Celeribacter indicus: one gene and its partner. The protein of the gene in region 2 binds, or shares a complex with, the protein of the main gene of each other region. Links are inferred from orthologs where the notes say so. Each region holds a gene or a part of one and is shown on either strand. Other genes may lie near its edges.

What was found.
Region 1: the proteins of secY (region 2) and secA are in contact, whole or in part, in a crystal structure (PDB 3DIN), measured with the Thermotoga maritima proteins. The link is inferred for Celeribacter indicus from one-to-one orthologs. Residues at the interface, in WP_004081795.1 of Thermotoga maritima: Glu108, Gly109, Glu110, Glu111, Ala236, Glu237, Arg238, Arg239, Ile240, Thr241, Ile242, Gln243, Tyr244, Ala245, Arg246, Arg247, Val248, Thr249, Gly250, Arg251, Arg252, Val253, Tyr254, Gly256, Ala257, Ser258, Thr259, Tyr260, Leu261, Pro262; in WP_004082002.1 of Thermotoga maritima: Glu261, Ala262, Arg263, Lys300, Ala301, Arg302, Thr303, Ile304, Ile305, Leu323, Tyr324, Asp325, Pro326, Val329, Ser330, Tyr333, Ile336, Lys340, Phe345, Val349, Glu363, Phe364, Tyr374, Ser375, Gly376, Gly377, Glu393, Ile395, Thr482, Ser483.

The regions. Positions count from the first base shown.
Region 1 is NZ_CP004393.1:260,921-269,155, reverse strand. Bases 2,738-6,027 are described here. They hold secA (preprotein translocase subunit SecA), read right to left. Parts: upstream 5,641-6,027; coding sequence 2,938-5,640; downstream 2,738-2,937. Other genes in these bases: P73_RS01330 (peptidylprolyl isomerase), read left to right, coding at 5,821-6,027; P73_RS01340 (phosphate ABC transporter substrate-binding/OmpA family protein), read right to left, coding at 2,738-2,768. In the rest of the region: molecular chaperone DnaJ, read left to right, coding at 1-371; RadC family protein, read left to right, coding at 445-1,212; more of P73_RS01340, read right to left, coding at 1,203-2,737; more of P73_RS01330, read left to right, coding at 6,028-6,675; bifunctional glutamate N-acetyltransferase/amino-acid acetyltransferase ArgJ, read left to right, coding at 6,707-7,954; 8-oxo-dGTP diphosphatase MutT, read left to right, coding at 7,951-8,235. UniProt on the Escherichia coli protein: Required for protein export, interacts with the SecYEG preprotein conducting channel.
Region 2 is NZ_CP004393.1:658,471-674,409, reverse strand. What follows is about bases 1-2,925. They hold secY (preprotein translocase subunit SecY), read right to left. Parts: upstream 2,180-2,925; coding sequence 821-2,179; downstream 1-820. Other genes in these bases: rplO (50S ribosomal protein L15), read right to left, coding at 2,284-2,760; P73_RS03435 (adenylate kinase), read right to left, coding at 183-824. Also shown: P73_RS26625 (hypothetical protein), read right to left, coding at 3,000-3,128; P73_RS03420 (DUF1127 domain-containing protein), read right to left, coding at 3,165-3,380; rpmD (50S ribosomal protein L30), read right to left, coding at 3,685-3,873; rpsE (30S ribosomal protein S5), read right to left, coding at 3,877-4,452; rplR (50S ribosomal protein L18), read right to left, coding at 4,580-4,939; rplF (50S ribosomal protein L6), read right to left, coding at 4,951-5,484; rpsH (30S ribosomal protein S8), read right to left, coding at 5,497-5,889; rpsN (30S ribosomal protein S14), read right to left, coding at 5,902-6,207; rplE (50S ribosomal protein L5), read right to left, coding at 6,229-6,792; rplX (50S ribosomal protein L24), read right to left, coding at 6,792-7,097; rplN (50S ribosomal protein L14), read right to left, coding at 7,097-7,465; rpsQ (30S ribosomal protein S17), read right to left, coding at 7,553-7,780; rpmC (50S ribosomal protein L29), read right to left, coding at 7,793-7,990; P73_RS03360 (DUF6636 domain-containing protein), read left to right, coding at 8,216-8,623; P73_RS03355 (bacterioferritin), read right to left, coding at 8,673-9,158; P73_RS03350 (TIGR02466 family protein), read left to right, coding at 9,286-9,906; and 9 more genes. UniProt on the Escherichia coli protein: The central subunit of the protein translocation channel SecYEG. Consists of two halves formed by TMs 1-5 and 6-10.

The DNA of each region.
Region 1 (8,235 bases), 410 kb from region 2 along the record:
GCCCGCACCAGATCTTCGAACGCGACGGCGTGCACCTGCATTGCACGGTGCCGGTGTCGATGACCGCGGCCGCGCTCGGGGGCGATATCGAAGTGCCGACGATCGACGGCGGCCGCTCGCGGGTGAAAATCCCCGCCGGCAGCCAGTCCGGGCGGCAGATGCGCCTGCGCGGCAAGGGCATGCCGGCACTGCGAGGCGGCGGGCATGGCGACATGTTCATCGAACTCGCGGTGGAGACGCCGGTGAACCTCACCGCCAGACAGAAAGAGCTGCTTCAGGAGTTCGAAAAACTCGGCGAGGACAGCAACAACCCGGAAAGCTCGTCCTTCTTCAGGAAGGTCAAGACATTCTGGGACGGGATGAAAAGCTGAGTGAGGGCGCTTCGGCGCCCTTCCTCATGCGCCGTTAATCCCTTTTTCAGAGAATCGGGTCATGGATTGCTTCATGACCACGACACCGTCCCCCTCCGCGTTCCGGGAAATGCCCGGCTGGCTCTTCGATCTCGAGGAGGCCCGGCCGGTCGCGCTTCCCTCTCGTCCTCCGAGCTACCTGCGCGATCACAGGAAGCATCTACAGGAACGGTTCTTCGACGGCGGCGCGCAGGCGATGCCGGACTATGAATTGCTCGAGCTCGTTCTCTACCGTGCCCTGCCCCGCAGCGATGTCAAACCCATCGCGGCCGCGCTGCTCGCGGCGCTCGGAGATTACAACCGCGTCATCTCCGCCCCCGTTTCGCGCCTGCTGGAGATCGAGGGCGTGGACATCGCCGTCGCCGAGGATCTGAAGATCGTCGAAGCCGCCGCACATCGCCTTGCCCGCGCCCGTATCATGCAGCGGCCCGTGATCTCGAACTGGGATGCCGTTCTGGACTACTGCCGCACGACCATGGCCCACCGGGAGACCGAACAATTCCGCGTGCTCTATCTCGATCGCAAGAATATCCTGATCGCCGACGAGGAGCAGGCCCGCGGCACCGTGGACCACGTTCCCGTCTATCCGCGCGAGGTGGTCAAGCGCGCGCTGGAACTCAATGCCTCCGCCCTCATCCTCGTCCACAATCACCCGAGCGGCGATCCGACGCCGTCCGATGCCGACGTCGCCATGACGAACCGGATCCGCGACGCAGCGGAGGCGCTCGACATCCAGTTACACGACCATCTGATCATCGGGAAATCTGCGGAAGTGAGCTTTCGCGATGCATGCTATCTCTGATCGCGGACCCAGACCTCGACGCGCCGATTGAGCGAGCGCCCCCATGCGACGTCGTCGCAGGCAAGCGGCATCGCTTCTCCGAAACCTGCGCTCGTCAATGTCACGCGGTCAGCCTCGAACGCCTCCCCGAGGGCCTTCCTCACCGCTGCGAGGACTGCCTGTGCCCGCCGCTCCGACAGCCCCCTGTTCACGGCAGGGCTGCCATGGCTATCGGAAAAGCCGGAAAAGATCAGCGTCTTGCCATCATAGACCCCCGCCTCGAGCAATTCGGCGAGGAGAAGGACGTTGGAACGCGATTGTGCATCGAGACGGACCGACCCACCCTCGAACCGAAAGCCGAGGGTGAGCCGGCGCGCGCCCTGGAAGGCGGTCGTCACGGCTTGCAGATCCGCGAGCGTGATTTCCGGCCCTGCCCGGCTGATCGCATTGGCAAATCTCTGACCTTGGTCCCGGAAGCTGAGTTCGTCCACCCCCTGATCCACGAAGGGCGTGCGCGCCACGACCATCTGCGCGGCGGGCGACACCACGAAGTGCAAAAAATCCCGCGCCAGAGCCGGAAGCCGCCGGGCCGGCGTGTAAAGAAGGACCGAACGCGTAAGAGGATAGTCTTCCGTCTTGATATCGCTGCTGCTCACCTCGGCGGCGAACCCGCAGGCACCGGTGAGACCGAGTGTCCTGACCGACCCGCCGCCCGACAGGCGCGCCATGCCAACGGCATAGGGATCGGCTTCGACCGCAGCGATGAGATCGCCATAGCTGTCATGTGTCACCACCTGTTCCGCGACTCCCTCATGCAGCACCATCTGCGCAAAGGCACTCGCGGCAAGCATATCGTCACGGACGAGATGGGCGACGACGGGCGCATCCTGGCCGCCGATCTCAGACCAGTTGGTGACCGATCCGTCGAACAGGCCGCCGAGCGCCTCGAGCGACAGCGCCTCGAGACGGTTGGATCGCGACACGATGGGCACGAGCGCGTCGAGCGCGATCACCCGCGCCCGAAACGGATCGTGGAGATCGCCGAGGCCCGCCTCCTGGGCGAGCGCGCGTTCCTCACGGGTCACCCGGCGCAGCGACACGACAATATCCGCGTTCTCCGCCAGGAGATCCGCGAATCCTTCAGCGCTCGACGTTTCCGACAGCACGAATTCTGCGACGGTGAGATCGGCATCGGTGTCCTGAAGGCGCATGAGCTTTCGCCCGTCCGGCGTGATCGCCTCATCGGTGCTGTATCCGTTGCGCAGGGCGAAAGCCGTGATAAGCGCGGGCAGCAGGCTCTCCGTCGCGCTCGCCTCGCCCGAGAGCCGGATCTGCGCGAAATACCCTTCGAGATCCGGACACCCCGGTCCTTCACAGCGCACGCCGGAACTGTCGACGGTAAGGATGCCGAGATCCGTATCCACCCGATAGAACTCACCATCGAAGCTCAGGAAATTCCCGCTGATCTCGATGGCCCCGTCCCGCGACAGCAGAGTCACGTCCTGCGCCATCGCGGCGACGGGAAGGAGAAGGGAGATGACGAATGCGGCGATCCGCGTCATGCCGGAAACGACCATGATATTCCGGCCCCGTTTCCGGACCGCCCGTAGTTGATCTGGCGCGGATATTCGGCGTCCGGACGGCCTTTTTCAACCCGATAAAGCGACTTGGCGGCGGCCACGGGCCTCTTCCGTGCCGCGTCGCCCTGCCTGCGGGGGGAGAGCGCCCGATGCCGGACGACGCGGGTCAGACCGCGCCGTGGCAATGCTTGAATTTCTTGCCGGAGCCACAGGGACAGAGATCGTTCCGTCCCGGATTGCCCCAGGTCGAGGGGTCGTTCTCGTCGAAGCCCGGAACGGCATTGGGATGGCCCTCCTCGGGTTCGCCCACGGGCTGCGGCTGACCTTTCGCCGCGACCTCGGCCTGCTGCTGAATGAGCTGCTGGAGCATCTGCTGGCGCTCGGCCTCGGTCATCGGGCGCACGCGCGACAGTTTCTGTGTTACCTCGGCACGCAGGCCGTCGAGCATGGACTCGAAGAGCTGGAAGGCCTCGTTCTTGTATTCATTGAGTGGATCGCGCTGTGCATATCCGCGGAAGCCGACGACGGAGCGCAGATGTTCGAGCGTCAGAAGGTGCTCACGCCATTTGCTGTCGATCGTGTTCAGCAGGAACTGCTTTTCGATCTGCCGCATCTGATCGCCGCCGAAGGCTTCCGCCTTCTCCGCCATCAGCGCGTCGGATGCCTTTTCGATGCGCTCCACGATCACGTCGTCGTCGACGCCCTCCTCATCCGCCCAGTCGGCCACCGGCAGATCCATGTTGAGCGTCTCGGCCACGGAATTGTGCAGGCGCTCCATGTCCCATTGGTCCGGATAGGATTTCGGCGGGATCGCCTCCGCGACCAGATCCTCGATCACCTCGTGGCGCATGTCCTCGACGATCTCGTTGACGTCGCCGGATTCCATGATCTCGCGCCGCTGGGAGAACACGACCTTCCGCTGGTCGTTCATCACGTCGTCGTATTTCAGAAGCTGCTTGCGAATGTCGAAGTTGCGGCCCTCGACCTTTGCCTGCGCCTTCTCGAGCGACTTGTTGACCCAGGGATGCACGATGGCCTCGCCCTCCTTCATGCCGAGCGAGGAAAGCATCTTATCGAGCCGGTCCGACCCGAAAATCCGCATGAGATCGTCCTCGAGCGAGAGGAAGAACAGCGATCTGCCCGGATCCCCCTGCCGGCCCGAACGGCCGCGCAGCTGGTTGTCGATGCGGCGGGATTCGTGACGTTCGGTCGCGAGCACATAGAGACCCCCGGCCTCGAGAACCCGCTTCTCTTCCTCGGCGTGTTCCGCCTCGATCTTCGCGCGGATCTCGTCGGGATGCGCCTCCGGATTGGCGGCGAGCGCCTCCATCACCTTCATCTCGACATTGCCACCAAGCTTGATGTCCGTGCCGCGGCCGGCCATGTTCGTCGCGATGGTCACCGCGCCCAACTTCCCCGCATCCGCAACGATCTGCGCCTCCTGCTCATGGTGGCGCGCGTTGAGCACGTTGTGGGGGATCCCCCCGCGGGTGAGGAGCTGCGACAGTTCCTCGGACTTCTCGATGGACGTCGTACCCACCAGCACCGGTTGCCCCTTTTCATGCGCCTCGCGGATCGACTCGACCACGGCGTCGAGCTTTTCCTTCTCCGTCCGATACACCCGGTCATGTTCGTCGATCCGGGCGATCGGCCGGTTGGTCGGCACCTCGACCACACCGAGCTTGTAGATCTCCATGAATTCCTCGGCTTCGGTCGCCGCGGTGCCGGTCATGCCGGAAAGCTTTTCGTAGAGCCGGAAGTAGTTCTGAAAGGTCACCGAGGCCATGGTGATGTTCTCGGGCTTGATATCGACCCGCTCCTTCGCCTCGATCGCCTGATGCAGACCCTCGGAGAGGCGCCGCCCGGCCATCATGCGGCCGGTGAATTCGTCGATCAGCATCACCTCGCCATTGCGCACGATGTAATGCACGCCGTTCTGGAACAGCTTGTGCGCCCGCAGGCCCTGGTTGACGTGGTGCACGATGGTGGTGCTTTCCGGATCGTAGAGCGTCTGGCCCTCGGGAAGCAGGCCGTTCTGATGCAGGATCTGCTCGAGGAATTCATTCCCTTCCTCGGTGAAGGTCACCTGCCGGGCCTTCTCGTCGATCTCGTAGTGCTCTTCCGTGAGCGAGGGGATGATCCCGTCGATCGACTGGTAGAGTTCGGAGCGGTCGTCGGAGGGACCGGAAATGATGAGCGGCGTGCGCGCCTCGTCGATCAGGATCGAGTCGACCTCGTCGACGATGGCGAAATGGTGCCCGCGCTGCACCATGTCCTTGAGCTCCGCCTTCATGTTGTCGCGCAGGTAGTCGAACCCGAGTTCGTTGTTCGTGGCATAGGTCACGTCGCAGGCATAGGCGGCGCGCTTCTCGTCCTCTGGCTGTTGGCTGTAGATCGAGGAGCAGGTCATCCCCAGCGCCTCGAAAACCTTCGCCATCCATTCCGCATCGCGCTTGGCGAGGTATTCGTTGACCGTCACCACATGGACGCCCTTGCCGGTAAGGGCATTCAGATAGGACGGAAAGGTCGCGACAAGCGTCTTGCCCTCGCCGGTCTTCATCTCCGCGATATTGCCCTGGTGCAGGAAGATCCCTCCCATGAGCTGCGTGTCGAAGGCGCGCAGGCCGAGCGCGCGCCGCGCCGCTTCCCGGCAGTTCGCGAAAGCTTCCGGCAGGAGCGTGTCAAGGCTTTCGCCCTCCGCGTGCCGTTTCCTGAACTCCTCGGTTCTGGCGATGAGCCCGGCGTCGTCGAGCTTCTCGAACTCCGGTTCCAGCGCGTTGATCTTCGCGACCAGAGGTCGGGTCGCCTTGATCTTGCGATCGTTGGGTGTCCCGAAGACCTTTTTCGCGAGTGTACCGATGCCCAGCATATTTTCTCCGCTCGATGCGTCCTGACAGGATCGTGTGAGAGGAGGGATTGCTCCATTGCCCCGGACCTCATAGAAACGGTCGCAAAGGCTCCTCTTCAGTGACCTCTCGCGATGTAGTGGGCCATATCAGGACTGTCAACGTCGGGCCCCGGAATGGCTACGACAGGAAGGATAATCTCGATGACATATCGCCTCACGACCGCCGCGCTCGTTTCCGCCGCGTTCATGGCCATCACCCCGGCCCTCGCGCAAGAGGAGACGCCGGTCGACACCTCCCCCGACACCGTCGTTGCAAAGGTCAACGACACGGAGATCACCCTCGGCCACATCATCGCCGCGCGCCGGAGCCTTCCCCCGCAGTATCAGAGCCTTTCCGATGAGCAGCTTTACGACGGGATCGTGAACCAGATCGTCCAGCAGGAACTGCTCAGGCAGTCCCTTGGCGAGCCGACCGACGCGCTCAGATATCAGCTCGAGAACGAGGAACGCATGGTGATCGCCGGTCACATGCTCGAAAACGTTGCCTACGAGGCGATCACCGACGAGGCGCTCCAGGAGGCCTATGACGCGAAATTCGCCGATTTCGAGCCGGGTCGGGAATATCACGCCGCACATATCCTCGTGGAAACCGAGGATGAGGCGAAGGAAATCGTGACCGAACTCGAGGGCGGCGCCGATTTCGCCGAGCTCGCGCGTGAGAAATCCACCGGTCCCTCCGGCCCGAACGGTGGCGATCTCGGCTGGTTCGGCCTCGGCATGATGGTCGCCCCCTTCGAGGAAGCCGTCGTCGACATGGAGGAAGGCGCGGTCTCCGAGCCCGTCCAGACCCAGTTCGGCTGGCATGTGATCAAGCTCATGGAAACCCGCATGGCGGAAGTACCGCCGCTCGAGGAGGTCCGCGATGAGCTGGCGGCCGAGATTCAGGATGCCGCCATTCGCGAAAAGATGGAAACGCTCGAGGCCGAAGGCACCGTCGAACGGGTCGAAGGCATAGATCCTGCTGCAATGCGCAATGACGAACTTCTGAACGACTGAGTTCTCTCGCGCGACGCAAAGGACGCCGATCATGGCCAAGATCACCCATGTTTCCCCGCTGGCTCCGAAAGCGGGCTTTCCCTCCCTTCCCGTCATTGACGGCGTCCGCTTTGCCGCTCTCGAAGCGGGGGTTCGCTATTCCGGCCGCACCGATCTGATGCTTGCGGACCTGTGTGAGGGCACGACCGTCGCGGGCGTCTTCACCCGGTCCAGCACACGCTCTGCCGCCGTGCTGGATTGCGAACAGAAGATCGGCCTCGATCTCGACGGACGCGCCGCGATCCTCGTCAATTCGGGCAATTCCAATGCCTTCACCGGCAAGAGCGGGTTCGACGCGGTGGCGAAAATCACCGGAGCGCTCGCCGAAGAGACCGGTGTCGACGCACAGCGCATCTTTACCTCCTCGACCGGCGTGATCGGGGAACCGATCAAATGGGAACGGATCACCGCCAAGATCGGCGAACTGAACGCGGCGCTCGATGCCGACGGGATGGAACTGGCCGCGCGTGCCATCATGACCACCGACACGTTCCCGAAGGGTGCGACACAAACCGTGAGCCTCGACGGGGCCGAGGTGAAGATCGCCGGTTTCGCCAAGGGCTCCGGGATGATCGCGCCGGACATGGCGACGATGCTCGCCTATATCTTCACCGATGCCGCGATTTCGCGTGACGTGCTTCAGCAATGCCTCTGGCTCGCCAATGCGAAGACCTTCAACTGCGTGACCGTGGACGGCGATACCTCGACCTCTGACACGGTGCTCCTTGCCGCAACCGGCAAGGCGGAAATGGCACCCATCACGGAATTTTCCGACCCGCGCGTGGAGGCCTTCCGCACGGCGTTGCACGCCGTCATGAAGGATCTCGCGATCCAGATCGCCCGCGACGGCGAGGGCGCAACGAAGCTCATCGAAGTGCAGGTGACAGGCGCCAATGCGAACGGTCCGGCGCATCGGGTGGCGAAGGCCATCGCCAATTCCCCGCTCGTGAAAACCGCCGTCGCCGGCGAAGATCCGAACTGGGGTCGCATCGTGATGGCGGTCGGAAAGTCCGGCGAGCGGGCGGAGCGGGATCGGCTCACGATCTGGTTCGGCGATATCCTCGTCGCCGAAAAGGGCTGGGTCTCCCCGAGCTACACGGAGGAGGCCGGCGCCGCCTACATGAAGAACGACGAGATCCTGATCCGCGTGGATCTCGGGCTCGACGATGGGGCGGCGACGGTCTGGACCTGCGATCTCACCCATGGCTACATCACGATCAACGCGGATTACCGTTCGTGAAACTCGTGCTCGTTTCGGCGGTCGCCCTCATCGACATCGAGGGCCGCGTCCTTCTGGCGCAGCGTCCCGAGGGGAAGGCGATGGCGGGTCTGTGGGAGTTCCCAGGCGGGAAGGTGGAGCCGGGCGAAACGCCCGAGGCGGCGCTGGTGCGCGAGTTGCACGAGGAACTGGGGATCGAGACCTGGAATTCCTGCCTCGCCCCACTGACCTTCGCCTCTCACAGCTATGACGACTTCCACCTGATGATGCCGCTTTTCGCCTGTCGCAGGTGGAACGGCATT
Region 2 (15,939 bases):
TTCCGTAACGCCGGAACCTTTTTTCACAACGGAAGCCCGCGGGGGGTCCCTCGCGAGCCACAGCTGAATGCGATGATGATTGCGTCTGGGTGCGACCCGTAAGCGAATCCTTTACCCCGTCGGGGATGGGTTGCCATAGAGGGGAATCACCGGAGGGTCAAGGCCCTCCGGCGGATAACCACTCATGCGAGCGCTTTCGCGATCTCCCCGGCCACCTCGTCGGGCGATTGCAGGCCGTCGACGCTCTTCAGGTCGCCCTTGGCATAATAATAGCCGATGAGCGGCGAGGTCTTCTTGTAATATTCCATCAGGCGGGTCTTGAGGCTGTCCTCGTTGTCGTCCGCCCGGCGCTTCAGATCGGTGGAGCCGCAGACGTCGCACACGCCCGGCTGTTTCGTCGGCTTGGTGACGTCGTGATAGACCTCGCCGCAATTGCCGCAGGTGAAGCGGCCGGTGATGCGCTGCACCAGCGCCTCGTCGTCCACCCGCATCTCAATCACCGCCTCGAGCTGCGCGCCGTTGCGCGACAGAAGCTCGGAGAGGGCGTCGGCCTGCGCCAGCGTGCGCGGGAAGCCGTCGAAGATGAACCCGGCCGCATTGCCGTCGCGGATCTTCTCCTCGATGAGGCCGATCACGATCTCGTCGGTGACGAGCTGGCCCGCATCCATGATCGCGGCGACCTTCTTGCCCATGTCGGTGCCGGAGGTGCGGGCTTCGCGCAGCATGTCGCCGGTCGAAAGCTGCACCATGCCCCGCTCCTCGACGAGGCGGCGTGCCTGGGTGCCTTTGCCCGCACCCGGCGGGCCAAGGAGAATAATGTTCATCGTCTTGCTGTCCCTCTCTTGCTGCGCTTCCTCCCGCGCAGCTGCGATTTTTCGATCAGCCCCTCATACTGGTGCGCCAGAAGGTGGGACTGGATTTGCTGGATCGTGTCCATCGTGACGGATACCACAATCAGCACGGAAGTTCCGCCAAAATAGAACGGAATGGCGAACTGGCTGCGCAGGATCTCGGGCAGAAGGCAGACTGCGGCGAGATAGGCGGAGCCGAGCACGAGGATCCGGGACACGATGTAGTCCAGGTGTTCCTCGGTCTTCTTGCCCGGACGGATGCCGGGGATGAAGCCGTTCTGGTTCTTCAGGTTCTTGGCCACGTCATCCGTCTTGAACGCGACGTTTGCGGTGTAGAAATAGGCGAAGAACACGACCATCAGCGCGAAGAACAGAAGGTAGAGCGGCTGTCCGGGGCCGAAATAGGCGAGGATCGTCGACATCACCGGACCCACGTCCTGCTGGCCGGAGAAGGTCGCGATCGTCGTCGGCAGGAGCAGGAGCGAGGAGGCGAAGATCGCCGGAATGACGCCTGCGGGGTTCACCTTGATCGGCAGGTGGGAGGATTGCGCGTCGTAGATGCGCATGCCCTGCTGGCGGCGCGGATACTGGATATGCACCTTTCGCAGCGCGCGTTCCATGAAGACGACGAAGGCGATGACGGCGACGATCATCACGACCACGGCGAGGATGATCACGGGGGAGATCGCGCCGGACCGGCCGGAGGCGAAGAACTGCGCGAGCGCGCCGGGGATCTCGGCCACGATGCCGACGAAGATGATGAGCGAGATGCCGTTGCCGATGCCGCGCTGGGTGATCTGCTCGCCGAGCCACATCAGGAACATGGTGCCGCCGACGAGGGTGATCACGACACCCGCGCGGAAATACCAGCCCGGATCATGGGCGAGATCGCCCGCCTCGAGCGAGGCGGCGAGACCGTAGGCCTGGAACAGCGCGAGCGCGACCGTGCCGAAGCGGGTATACTGGTTGATCTTCTTGCGCCCCGCCTCGCCCTCTTTCTTGAGCTGTTCGAGGGAAGGGACCATGGCGGTCAGCAGCTGGACGATGATCGACGCGGAAATATAGGGCATGATGCCGAGCGCGAAGATCCCCATGCGGCCGAGCGCGCCGCCGGTGAACATCGACAGGATGCCGCCGATGCCGTTGGCGGCCTGCTCCATGAAGTCGCGGAGGGCGTTGCCGTCGATGCCCGGCACCGGGATGAAGGTGCCGAGGCGGTAGACGATCAGAAGACCGAGGGTGAAAAAGATGCGCTGGCGAAGCTCCTTGGCCTTCCCGAGGGTGCTCCAGTCGAGGTTCGCCGCCATTTGTTCTGCTGCGGATGCCATTAATGGTCTCTTTCTTCGCGACAGCGCCGCCCGACCGGTCTTCCGGGGGCGGCGCTTGGAAAACTCAAGGCTGATTTAAGGGGCTGCGCCCTTTCGCTCAACCCTTATTCGGCGGCCGCGTCGGCCTTCGCGGCCACGGAGAGCGAACCGCCCGCTTTTTCGACAGCGTCGATGGCGGCCTTGGAGGCGCCGGTCGCGGTGATGGTGAGTTTCGATTTCACGTCGCCCTTGGCGAGGACGCGGATGCCGTCGAGCCTGCGGCGCACGAGGCCGGAGGACACGAGGGTCTCTTCGGTCACGTTGCCCGCGTCGAGCTTGCCGGCCTCGACGAATTTCTCGATCAGGCCGAGGTTGACGACGGCGTATTTCTTGGCGTTCGGCTTGGTGAAGCCGCGCTTGGGCAGGCGCTGGTAGAGCGGCATCTGGCCGCCCTCGTAGCCGTTGATGGCCACGCCGGAGCGGGATTTCTGGCCCTTGATACCACGGCCACCCATCTTGCCCTTGCCGGAGCCGGGGCCGCGGCCGACGCGCGTGCGTTTCTTCGCAGCGCCTTCATTGTCGCGCAGTTCGTGCAGTTTCATGTCGCTTCTCCTTGCCGGAAATGCCCTCCAGCGACGGAGCGGGCACACACGGCGTTCGTGATTGATTCTTGCGGACAGGGTTGTCCACCGGGGGCGTATAGACCGGCGCGCCCGGCGGATCAAGCACCACATGGCGATCGGAGCGCGTCTTGTCGGACATTGCCGCCGGATTTCGCCAACGCAAAACGCCCGCGCGACGCATCGCGGGGCGTTTCCTGTCGTGTGGTGCGCTGCGCGGATCAGCCGCGGGTGGCGCGCAGATATTCGGTCCAGCTCGGGGCGGGGCCCTGTTGCCAGCGGGATTTCAGGGCGAGCAGGAGCACGGAAACGGGGCGGATCGCGGTGGGGAAGGTGACGGCGGATTGCATGTCGGGACCTCGGAAAGATGGGATGCGGCGGTGGCGTCAGACGGCGTCGGCGGCACGGCGGGCGATGGACGGGATCTCCGGCCGGGCGACGCCGATGTCGGCGAGCTCGTGATCGGAGAGCGCGTCGAGCTGCCGGAAGGTCTGGCCGTAGGCGCGGTGACGGGCGTAGGCGTGACGCAGGCCGTCGAACAGGGCGCGCAGGCGGCGCAGCGGGGAAGAGCCGGAAACGGCGGGATGGGCGATATGTGCCATGGCGGATGTCCTTGTAACCGGGGCCAGATGCCCCGTGCGTTGTGATCTCTCTGGGAGCACCGCCGATGTAGAGATGTCCGGGAAGATTGACATCCCCCTGTTTTCAGCAAGCCGATATGCACAAAATGCAATCAGTTTTGAAACTGGTCATTCTTGCATCATTAAACGCCGGACTCGCCCGCGAAATGACCTTTCCCGACGGCAGGCGCGCCAGGCCGGGCCCCGCCCCTGCCCTGTCCGCGCAATGCAAAACGCCCCGCCGGATCGGGCGGGGCGTTCGCTGGTCCTGTCGCGGGAGGGCGGCTCAGCCGCGCTCTTCGACGATTTCCACGAGATGCGGGATCGAGGCGACCATGCCGCGCACCGAGGGAGTGTCCTCGAGCTCACGCGTCCTGTGCATCTTGTTGAGGCCGAGGCCGACGAGGGTGCGGCGCTGGATGGCCGGGCGACGGATCGGGGAGCCGATCTGCTTCACGACGATGGTTTTGGCCATGGATCAAGCCTCCTCAGCGATTTGCGAGCTCTCCTGCGGCGCGTCTTCGCGCTTGGGCAGGATGTCCGCGACTTTCTTGCCACGACGCTGCGCGACGGAGCGCGGAGAGGCCTCCTTGCGGAGACCGTCGAGCGTGGCACGGATCATGTTGTAGGGGTTCTGGGAGCCGATCGACTTGGCGACGACATCCTGGACGCCCAGCATTTCGAACACGGCGCGCATCGGACCACCGGCGATGATCCCGGTCCCGGTCGGGGCCGTGCGCATGACGACGCGACCGGCGCCGTGACGGCCGTTCATGTCGTGGTGCAGGGTGCGGCCTTCCTTGAGGGGGACGCGGATCATCTGGCGTTTCGCCTGCTCGGTGGCTTTGCGAATGGCCTCGGGGACCTCTTTCGCCTTGCCCTTGCCGAAACCGACGCGGCCTTTCTGATCGCCCACGACCACGAGAGCCGCAAAGCCGAAGCGCTTACCACCCTTCACGGTTTTGGACACACGGTTGATCGCGACGAGACGATCGGCGAATTCCGGAGCTTCGTCGCGGTCGCGACGGTCCCGGCGGTTTTCACGTTCTGCCATAGAACTTTCCTTATCAGGTGGCGCGCTGATCCTCGGGGAGAGGCGCCGTTGAACTCGATCCCGGTGGCGGTCCGCCCGATGCGGAGCCCCGGATCATCGGGGGGGCGTCACCGCCCCCCGCAGGTCTTCAGAACTTCAGCCCGCCTTCACGCGCGGCGTCGGCGAGAGCCTTCACCTTGCCGTGGAAGAGGAAGCCGCCGCGGTCGAAGTAGCATTCCTCGACACCGGCTTTCTTTGCCCGCTCCGCGATCGCCGCGCCGACTTTCGCCGCCGCTTCGACGTTGTTCTTGCCGACCACGCCGAGATCCTTCTCGAGCGAGGAGGCGGCAGCGAGGGTCTTGCCCTGAACGTCGTCGATCAGCTGAACGCTGATGTTCTTGTTCGAGCGATGCACGGAAAGACGCAGCTTTCCGACATTGCTCTTGCGAAGTTTGTTCCGAACGCGCAGGCGGCGTTTCAGAAACAGGGTCCGTTTGCTGTTTGCCATGATGAGCGTCCTTACTTCTTCTTGCCTTCCTTGCGGAAGATATACTCGTCCTTGTACTTGATCCCCTTGCCCTTGTAGGGCTCGGGAGCACGCCATTCGCGGATATTGGCCGCAACCTGGCCGACGAGCTGCGGATCGGAGCCTTCCACCACGATCTCCGTGACCTTCGGCGCCGTGACGGTCACGCCGTCCGGAACCTCGAAGTTCACTTCGTGGGAGTAGCCGAGGTTCAGCTTCAGAACGTTGCCCTGCATCTGGGCGCGGTACCCCACGCCGTTGATTTCGAGCTCTTTCCTGAAGCCGTCGGTGACGCCCTGAACCATGTTCGCGACCATCGTGCGGGACATGCCCCACTGCTGGCGCGCGCGCTTGGACTTGCCGCGCGGGGTGACGGTGACTGCGCCTTCTTCGACAGCGATGGTCACGTCGTCCGTGGCGGTGAAGGAATGGGTGCCTTTCGGGCCCTTCACTTCGATGGTCTGGCCGGACACAGAGGCGGTAACGCCGCTGGGCAGCTCGACCGGTTTCTTACCAATACGAGACATCGGGTGACCTCCTTAGAAGACGGTGCAGAGCACTTCGCCGCCAACGTTGTTGGCGCGAGCGTTCGCGTCCGACATCACACCCTTGGGGGTGGAGACAATCGACACACCGAGGCCCTGGCGGACCTGCGGAATGTCCTTGACACCGAGGTAGACGCGACGGCCGGGTTTGGAGACCCGTTTCAGTTCGCGAATGACCGGGGTGCCTTCGAAGTATTTCAGGCTGATCTCGAGGGTCGGATGACCGTTCGAGTCCGTGCCTGTCTCATAGCCGCGGATGTAGCCCTCTTCGAGCAGCACATCGAGGACCCAGCCGCGCAGCTTGGAGGCCGGCGTGGAGACCGTGGATTTGCCGCGCAGCTGAGCGTTGCGGATGCGGGTGAGCATATCGCCGATAGGATCGTTCATACTCTGTCCTCCTTACCAGCTCGATTTCACGAGGCCGGGGATCTGGCCGAAGGAGCCGAGTTCCCGCAGCATGATCCGGGAGACCTTCAGCTTGCGGTAGTACGCATGCGGGCGGCCGGTCAGCTGGCAACGGTTGTGAAGGCGGGTCGCCGAGCTGTTGCGCGGCAGTTCAGCAAGTTTCAGGGAGGCGCGGAACCGCTCTTCCATCGGCTTGTCCTGGTCGTAGATGACCTCTTTGAGAGCAGCGCGCTTGGCAGCGTATTGGGCCACCAGCTTCTCGCGCTTGCGCTCGCGTGCGATCATGGATTTCTTTGCCATGTTCTCAAACTCCTCGCGCGATTAGCTGTTGAAGGGCATGTTGAAGGCTTTCAACAGGCTCTTGGCTTCAGCGTCGGTTTTCGCCGTGGTGGCGATGACGATGTCCATCCCCCAGACTTCGTCCACCTGGTCGAAGTTGATCTCGGGGAACACGATGTGCTCCTTGATGCCCATGGCATAGTTGCCACGGCCGTCGAAGGAGGTGCCCGGAACGCCGCGGAAGTCGCGGATGCGAGGCATGGCGATCGTGATCAGACGGTCGAGGAATTCATACATGCGGTCGCCGCGAAGGGTGACCTTCGCACCAAGCGGCATGTCCTCACGCACGCGGAAGCCGGCGATCGACTTCTTCGCCTTCGTGACGAGCGCCTTCTGGCCGGCGATGGCGGTGAGATCTTCCTGGGCGGATTTCGCCTTCTTGGAATCCTTCACGGCCTCGGCGCCGCAGCCGATGTTCAGCACGATCTTGTCGAGGCGCGGGATCTGCATGTCGTTCTTGTAGCCGAACTCTTCTTTCAGAGCGGCACGAATGCTGTCGCGATACGCGGCCTTGAGGCGCGGGGTGTAATCGGTGGTGTCGAGCATCAGATCACGTCTCCCGTGGTCTTGGCGAAGCGCACCTTCTTGTCGCCTTCCATGCGGAAGCCGACGCGGGTGGCCTTGCCGTTGGCATCGAGAAGCGCGAGGTTCGACAGGTCGATCGGCATGGCGACCGGACGACGGCCCCCCTGCTCGCCCTGCGCGGCGCGCTGGTGACGGATGGCGACGTTCACGCCTTCCACGATGGCCTTGCCCCTGGACGGCAGCACGGAAGTGATTTCCCCCTGCTTGCCCTTGTCCTTACCGGCGAGGACGACGACCTTGTCGCCTTTTTTCAGCTTGGCAGCCATCAGAGCACCTCCGGAGCGAGCGAGATGATCTTCATGAAGTTCTTCGCGCGCAGCTCACGAACCACCGGCCCGAAGATACGGGTGCCGACGGGCTCGTTGTTGTTGTTGAGGATGACGGCGGCGTTGCGATCGAAACGGATCGCGGTGCCGTCTTCGCGACGGACTTCCTTAGCGGTGCGCACGACGACGGCCTTGCGGACGTCGCCCTTCTTCACGCGGCCACGCGGAATCGCTTCCTTGACCGACACCACGATGATGTCGCCCACGGAGGCGTAACGACGGTGGGAACCGCCGAGGACCTTGATGCACTGAACACGGCGAGCGCCGGAGTTGTCAGCGACATCCAGATTGGTCTGCATCTGGATCATTTGGTTTCTCCCGACCTTTGGGGCGACATGCAGTTGTCGTGATCCCCAGGGTTTCGATTAAGCTGGGAGGAGGCTTGTCCGATCAGATCAGACGAGCACTTCCCAACGCTTGGTTTTCGACTTCGGCGCACATTCCACGATGCGGACGGTGTCCCCGACGTTGAACTGGTTGTTCTCATCGTGAGCCCGGTACTTCTTGGACTTACGGATGGTCTTTTTCAGAACCGGGTGCTTGAAGCGGCGCTCCACGGACACGGTCACGGTCTGTTCGTTGGCATTCGAGGTGACGACACCTTGAAGAATACGTTTGGGCATGGGTCGCTCTCCTTACTCGGCCGTGTTGGCTTTTTCGTTCAGAATGGTTTTCACGCGCGCGGCATCGCGGCGGACCTTACGCATCTGAGCGGTGTTTTCGAGCTGACCGGTCGCCTGCTGAAAGCGCAGGTTGAAGGCCTCTTTCTTCAGGTTGGCGAGCTCGTTCCTGAGCTCGTCCGGCGTTTTCGCACGCAGTTCCTGGGCGTTCATTGTTCGCCTCTCCTTGGTCCTGTTAGCACCGGAATGCGCCCGTTTCGGGGTGACATTCGGTCCGGTGGGTTATGTCAAAGCGCACGACTCCCCCGAAGGGGAATCTGTGAGATGCCGCTCTATAAGGGCATGGCGGCAGGTGCGCAAGGAAAACTTGGGATTTTCCGGGAATCGACGGAGGTGATAGGCTTCGGCCGTTACGTTGCTCTCCGGTACGAGGTTCCCATGCGTGTTCTGCCGCTCTGTCTGCTGTCTTTCGCCGCCGCTCCTGCCCATGCCGATGTCTTCACCTTCGAGACTCCGTCCGAAAACGTCCAGTGCAGCGTCGGGCTCGAAGCCGGAGCCTCCGACATCCTCTGCACGATCATCGAGATCGACGGCCCCTCCCCCTATCCGAGACCCGCGAATTGCGTCGAGGACTGGGGGCACGATTTCGGAATGACGGACCGCGGGGTCGTGACCATGTATTGCCAGCCGCTCGACCGCAGCCGGGACGGCTTCGATCGGGCGGAATATGGCGTGACAGGCGAGTTCGGCGGGTTCACCTGTACCTCCTCGACCTCGGGGCTCGAATGCCGCAACGAGGACGGGCACGGCTTCTTCCTGTCGCGCAGCGTCCAGCGGGTGTTCTGAGGCGGCGAACCGCCCCGCCGCCGCGGCAGCGGGGCGCAGGCGGGCGCGGTCAGTCCTCGCCCGCGTCGGCGCCGGATACGTATTTCGAGGCGTAGTTCTGTTCGCCGATCCGTTCGATCAGGCTCAGTTGCAGATCAAGCCAGTTCTTGTGGCCGACCTCGTCGATGGCGATGCTCTCGAAAAGTCTCTTCGTCTTCAGATCGTCCGCCGCGAAGGCGTCCTTCGCCGCCTTGGTGTAGAAGTCGATCGCCTCCTTTTCGTCGGCCATGTCCATCTCGAACATGTTGCGGAGCGACTTCGCCACCTTCGGCGTCGCGTTGAAGGCCATTTCCGGCTCGCCGTCCAGTTCGAAGATCCGCTCGAGAAAACGATTGGAATGGCCGGTCTCCTCGCTGGATTCCTCGCGCATCTTCGCGGCGAGCAGGTCGAGCCCCCAATCCTCGAGCACATGGGCATGCAACTGGTACTGATGCGTGGCGGTGAGTTCCATCTGGAGTGCGGTGTTGAGATGCTTGAGCGTGGTTTCGTTGGACATGGTCGTCTCTCCTTTGCTGTTCGGACCTGAGGTAGGTCGCCGCATTGCATTCGCCTCCCCCGGATGCGATCTTTCGCCATCCATGCGATCCCGTGTCGCAGCGCATCCACAGTCCCAGGAAGACACCATGCCAATCGAATCCCTTTTCGTCACCCGTCTTTACAGGGATCGCCTCGATGCCTTCGGCCCCGCGCTCGACCAGGACGAGCTGTTCGACAGCTGCTATGCCATCGCGGAGGACGACGAGGCCGGGCAGCAATGGTGCGACGAGAAAGGCTATCCCGGCTACACCTCCTATGCCTCCCTCACCGACCTGCCCTGGCGGTTCCCGATCTTCAAGGACATGGTCGAAAGCCTGGACCGGCATGTGGCGCGCTTCGCGGAGGATCTGGACTTCGATCTCGGCGACCGGCCGCTGGTGCTCGAGGACCTGTGGATCAACATCCTGCCGGAGGGCGGCTATCACTCCGCCCATATCCACCCGCATTCGGTGATCTCGGGCACGACCTATGTGGCGATGCCGGACGGGGCCTCCTCCCTGCGGCTCGAGGATCCGCGCCACGCGATGATGATGGCCTCCCCCGCGCGCCGGAAGGAGGCGCGGCGGGAGATGCAGAATTTCATCTACATGGCGCCCGAGGCGGGCGACGTGATGCTCTGGGAAAGCTGGCTGCGCCACGAGGTCATGATGAACCGCTCGGAATACGACCGGGTGTCGGTGAGCTTCAACTACAAATGGGGCGAGTGAGGGCTCAGCCCCGCTCCTTCAGCCCCTTCTCGATCCGCTCCAGCCGTGCCAGCACGTCGTCGCGGTAGCTGTCCGTCGCGGCGTTGCTTTCCTCCGCATGGGCATCCTGCATCGAGTTCACGATGAGGCCGACGACGAGGTTCACCACCGCGAAGGTGGTCACGAGGATGAAGGGGACGAAGAACAGCCAGGCATCGGGATGGGCCTCCATCACCGGGCGCACGATGCCCATGGACCAGCTCTCCAGCGTCATGATCTGGAACAGCGTATAGGCCGAGGCGCCGAGATCCCCGAACCATTCGGGGAAGGTCTGCGAGAAGAGCTTCGTCGCCATGACCGAGGCGATGTAGAAGATCACCCCCATCAGCAGGAAGACCGAGCCCATGCCCGGAAGCGCGGAGAGGAAGCCCTCCACCACCCGGCGCAACGTCGGGGCGACGGAGACGACGCGCAGAAGGCGCAGGATGCGCAGGGCGCGGAGCACCGCGAAGCCCTGCCCCGCCGGGACGAAGGACACCGCGACGATCACGAAATCGAACAGGTTCCAGCCGGAGCGAAAGAACCGCGCGCCGCGCGCGTAGATCTTTGCCGCGATTTCGGCGGCGAAGATCGCGAGGCAGAGCCCGTCGAGAAAGGTGATGATCCCGCCGACGCGGGACATGACCGCGGGCGAGGTTTCCAGCCCGAGGATCACCGCGTTGAACAGAATGACGCCCATGATCGTGTAGCGGGTCAGGGGGCGGTCGAGGAAGGCGGCAAGCTGCGCGCGCATGGATGTCGTCTCCTGTAGATGTCCGGGACGGATATGTGTGCCGCCGCAGCCAAGGACAAGGGACGGAGGAACAAAGAAAAATCAGACAAGACAAAACCCCCGCCGATCTCTCGGCGGGGGTCTGTCAATTTTTACCGGAGCATGTTCCCGTCGTTTTCTGTGAAAACGGCTGCCACATGCCCGTGACAGTCCGCTGACGCGGACGGCACGTTTACCAGTCTTCGCGGACGAAGGTGCGGGTCTTGATCGGAAGCTTCATCGCGGCAAGGCGCAGGGCCTCGCGGGCGATGTCTTCGCCGACACCGTCGATCTCGAACATCACGCGGCCGGGCTTGACCTTGCAGACCCAGCGGTCCACGGAGCCCTTACCTTTACCCATCCGCACCTCGACCGGCTTCGCGGTCACCGGGGTGTCCGGGAAGATACGGATCCAGACACGGCCCTGACGCTTCATGTGGCGCGTCATGGCACGGCGGGCGGCTTCGATCTGACGCGCGGTGATGCGCTCGGGCTCCACGGCCTTGAGGCCGAAGGTGCCGAAGTTCAGATCCGACCCGCCCTTTGCATCGCCGTGGATCCGGCCTTTGTGCATTTTGCGGAATTTTGTACGCTTAGGCTGAAGCATGTTTCAGACCCTCCTTAGCGGCGGCCGCCACGGTCGCCACGGGGCGCCGGACCGGCTTGTGCTTCTTCGGCGCGACGGTCACGAGCCTGCGGGTCGTGTTCCATGATCTCGCCTTTGAAGATCCAGGTTTTGATGCCGATGATGCCATAGGGCGTCGAAGCTTCGGCATGGGCGTAGTCGATGTCCGCACGCAGGGTGTGAAGCGGAACGCGACCTTCGCGATACCATTCGGTCCGCGCGATCTCCGCACCGCCGAGACGGCCGGCGACGTTCACACGGATGCCAAGGGCCCCCATGCGCATGGCGTTCTGCACGGCGCGCTTCATGGCGCGGCGGAAGGACACCCGACGCTCGAGCTGCTGGGCGATGGACTCGGCCACGAGCTGCGCGTCGAGTTCCGGCTTGCGCACTTCAACGATGTTGAGGTGCAGCTCGCTGTCGGTCATCGCGGCGACTTTCTTGCGCAGGGTTTCGATATCCGCGCCTTTCTTGCCGATGATGACACCCGGACGGGCGGTGTGAATGGTCACGCGGCATTTCTTGTGCGGGCGCTCGATGATGACGCGCGACACACCGGCCTGCTTGCATTCTTCCTTGATGAAATCGCGGATTTTCAGATCTTCGAGAAGAAGATCGCCGTAATCCTTCGTATCGGCGTACCAGCGGCTGTCCCAGGTGCGGTTGACCTGGAGGCGCATACCGATCGGGTTGACTTTATGACCCATTAGTTTTGCTCCTCGACTTGACGCACCTTGATGGTGATTTCCGCGAACGGCTTCATGATCTTGCCGAACCGGCCACGGGCACGCGGGCGACCGCGCTTCATGGTCAGGTTCTTGCCAACCCAGGCTTCGGCAACGATGAGCTCATCGACGTCGAGATTGTGGTTGTTCTCGGCATTGGCGATCGCGGACTGAAGGCATTTCTTCACGTCCTGGGCGATACGCTTGTTGGAGAAGGTGAGATCCGTGAGGGCACGGTCGACCTTCTTGCCGCGGATCATCTGGGCCACGAGGTTCAGTTTCTGCGGGGAAACGCGAAGCATGCGGGTTTTCGCCATTGCCTCGTTGTCAGCCACGCGGCGGGGATTTGCTGCCTTACCCATGACTTACTTCCGTTTCGCTTTCTTGTCGGCGGCGTGACCGTAATAGGTGCGGGTCGGCGCGTACTCGCCGAACTTCTGACCGATCATGTCTTCCGTGACGTTGACAGGGATATGCTTCTGGCCGTTGTAGACGCCGAACGTCAGACCAACGAACTGAGGCAGGATGGTGGAACGGCGGGACCAGATCTTGATGACCTCGTTGCGACCGCTCTCGCGCGATTTCTCGGCCTTCTTGAGGACGTAGGCGTCCACAAACGGGCCTTTCCAGACAGAACGTGCCATATCTTAGCGACCCTTCTTCCGAGCGTGACGCGAGCGGACGATGAATTTGTCCGTCGCCTTGTTCTTGCGCGTCTTCGCGCCTTTCGTCGGCTTGCCCCACGGGGTCACCGGGTGACGGCCACCGGAGGTGCGGCCTTCACCACCGCCGTGCGGGTGGTCGATCGGGTTCATGACAACACCGCGGACAGACGGACGGATGCCCTTGTGGCGGTTCCGACCGGCCTTGCCGATGTTCTGGTTGGAGTTGTCGGGGTTGGAGACGGCGCCGACCGTCGCCATGCATTCCTGACGGACGAGACGCAGCTCGCCGGAGGAGAGGCGGATCTGGGCATAGCCGCCGTCGCGGCCGACGAACTGGGCGTAGGTGCCCGCCGCACGCGCGATCTGGCCGCCCTTGCCGGGCTTCATTTCGACGTTGTGGACGATCGTGCCGATCGGCATGCCGGAGAAGGGCATCGCGTTGCCGGGCTTCACGTCTGCCTTGGCGGAGGCGACGACCCTGTCACCCACGGCCAGGCGCTGCGGCGCGAGGATATAGGCCTGTTCGCCGTCTTCGTATTTGATGAGCGCGATGAACGCGGTGCGGTTCGGGTCGTATTCGATCCGTTCCACGGTCGCGGCGACGTCAAACTTGTTCCGCTTGAAGTCGACGATGCGATAGAGACGCTTTGCCCCGCCGCCCTTGCGGCGCATCGTGATCCGTCCGGTGTTGTTCCGGCCGCCGTTCTTCGTCAGACCCTCGGTGAGGGATTTGACGGGGCGACCTTTCCAAAGCTCCGAACGGTCGATCAGAACCAGCCCACGCTGGCCAGGCGTCGTCGGTTTATACGACTTGAGTGCCATAGTTTCTGTCTTCCGTTAGCTTTGGGTCCTGTGATGTAGCATCGCGCTACGACCCGTTTTCGTCTCAGGCCGGGGGCTCAGGGGCCCTCGTCCCACACAAATCACAAGCCCCGGAAACGAATCCGGGGCCGTGAGATGGGCGGTGTATAGGGGGAGTTCGCGGGGGAGTCCAGTGCGGAGTGGAAATAATGCGCTGGGGGTGGAAGATGACCGCGAGCGCCGGCCCGTGGAGTGCATTTCAGATGACTAAACGCAACGCACTCTACATTATTCAAATCTTCATCGCTTCCTGACATCTTGAGGACAAAGATTTCAGGGGCGAGAACATGGATAGACCTCAGCACATTCACCGCAAGACGTTCAATGCCGATATTCGGCAGGGAGTTTCGATTGAGGTCTCCCTCAAAAGCACCCGTCCGACACCTCATTGTATCTGGCGCACGCGCGAGCACGGCAAAGTATGCCCGAGCCACGCTGCGAATGATCCATCGACCTCTTGGAAGAGTATTGGAGAGGTCGCCCGAATTCTCCAGGGGCGAGCTTTGCGCCCAAATCACTGCAGAGACCGGCCGTGCCAATGAAACCTTCGGAACGGGCTCCCATGTGCCCGGCCTCCGGTTCAAACGGGAGGGCGCTCCTCGCTATACACCGCACCCGATTGATGGCTTGGCAGGGCATACGAAAAGCCCCCCGGCTCTCGCCGAGGGGCATCTTCATGTCTAACCTGGTCCTGAAAAATCAGAGACCGGTGGTCACGTCGATGGCGTTGCCGTCCTCGAGCGTGACATAGGCTTTCTTGACGTCCTTGCGCTTGCCCGGCTGGCCGCGGAAGCGTTTGGTCTTGCCCTTGGTGACGACGGTGTTCACCGCCTTCACCTTCACGCCGAAGAGTTCTTCGACAGCGGACTTGATCTGCGGCTTGTTCGCGTCGATGGCGACTTCGAACACGACCGCGCCGTTCTCCGAGGCCATGGTGGCTTTCTCGGTGATGACCGGCTTGCGGATCACGTCGTAGAGTTCAGCTTTGCTGGTCATTTCAGGCGAGCCTCCAGAGCTTCGACACCCGCTTTCGTGATCACGAGCGTGTCACGCTTCAGGATGTCATAGACGTTGGCGCCAATGGTCGGCAGCACGTCGACGCCGGCGATGTTCGCGGCCGCAGCCTTGAAATTCGCATCGACATCGGAACCGTCGATCACCAGAACGCGTTTCCAGCCCTGCTCCTTGACGGCCTTCGCCAGCAGCGCGGTCTTGGCTTCGGCGAGCTTCGCCTCGTCCAGGACCACGAGATTGCCGGAGGCGGCCTTCGCGGAGAGCGCATGCTTCAGCCCGAGCTTGCGGAATTTCTTCGTCAGCTCATGGGCGTGGGACCGCGGCGTCGGGCCCTTGTAGATCCCCCCCTTGCGGAAGATCGGCGCCTTGCGGGAGCCGTGGCGTGCGCCGCCGGTGCCCTTCTGGCGATAGATCTTCTTGGTGGAGTAGGACACTTCCGAACGGGTCTTGACCTTGTGGGTGCCGGCCTGCGCCTTGTTGCGCTGCCAGCGGACCACGCGGTGAAGAATGTCGGCGCGCGGCTCGAGCCCGAACAGGGCCTCGTCGAGATCGAGCGTGCCGGCTTTCCCGCCGTCGAGTTTGATCACGTCGAGTTTCATTCTTCGCCTTCCTTCTTATCGGCCTCGATGGATGCCTCGGCGTCCTTGAGGGCGGCTTCTTCCGCGGCAGCGGCTTCGGCGGCGGCGGCTTCAGCGGCGGCAGCTTCGGCGGCGGCGGCTTCGGCAGCGGCCTCCTCAGCGGCTTTCGCGGCTTCGTCAGCCGCGGATTTCAGCGCGGCCGGAAGGATCGCGTTCTCGGGGAACGGTTTCTTCACGGCATCCTTGATCGTCACCCAGCCACCCTTGGAGCCGGGAACGGCGCCCTTGACCATGATGAGGCCACGGTCGCTGTCGGTGCGGATGACCTGGAGGTTCTGGGTCGTGATGCGCACCGCGCCCATGTGACCGGCCATCTTCTTGCCCTTGAACACCCGGCCCGGATCCTGACACTGACCCGTGGAGCCGTGCGACCGGTGGGAGATGGACACGCCGTGGGAGGCGCGCAGACCGCCGAAGTTGTGGCGTTTCATGGCACCGGCAAAGCCTTTACCGATCGAAATGCCGGAAACGTCGACGAACTGACCTTCGAAGTAATGGTCGGCGATGATTTCCTCGCCCACGCCGATCAGGTTGTCCTCATCCACGCGGAATTCCGCAACCTTGCGCTTGGGCGCAACATTGGCGGCGGCAAAGTGACCGCGCATGGCCTGAGAGGTGCGTTTCGCCTTCGCGGAACCGGCACCGAGCTGAACGGCGGTATAGCCGTCCTTCTCGACGGTCCGCTGGGCGACCACCTGAAGATTGTCGAGTTGGA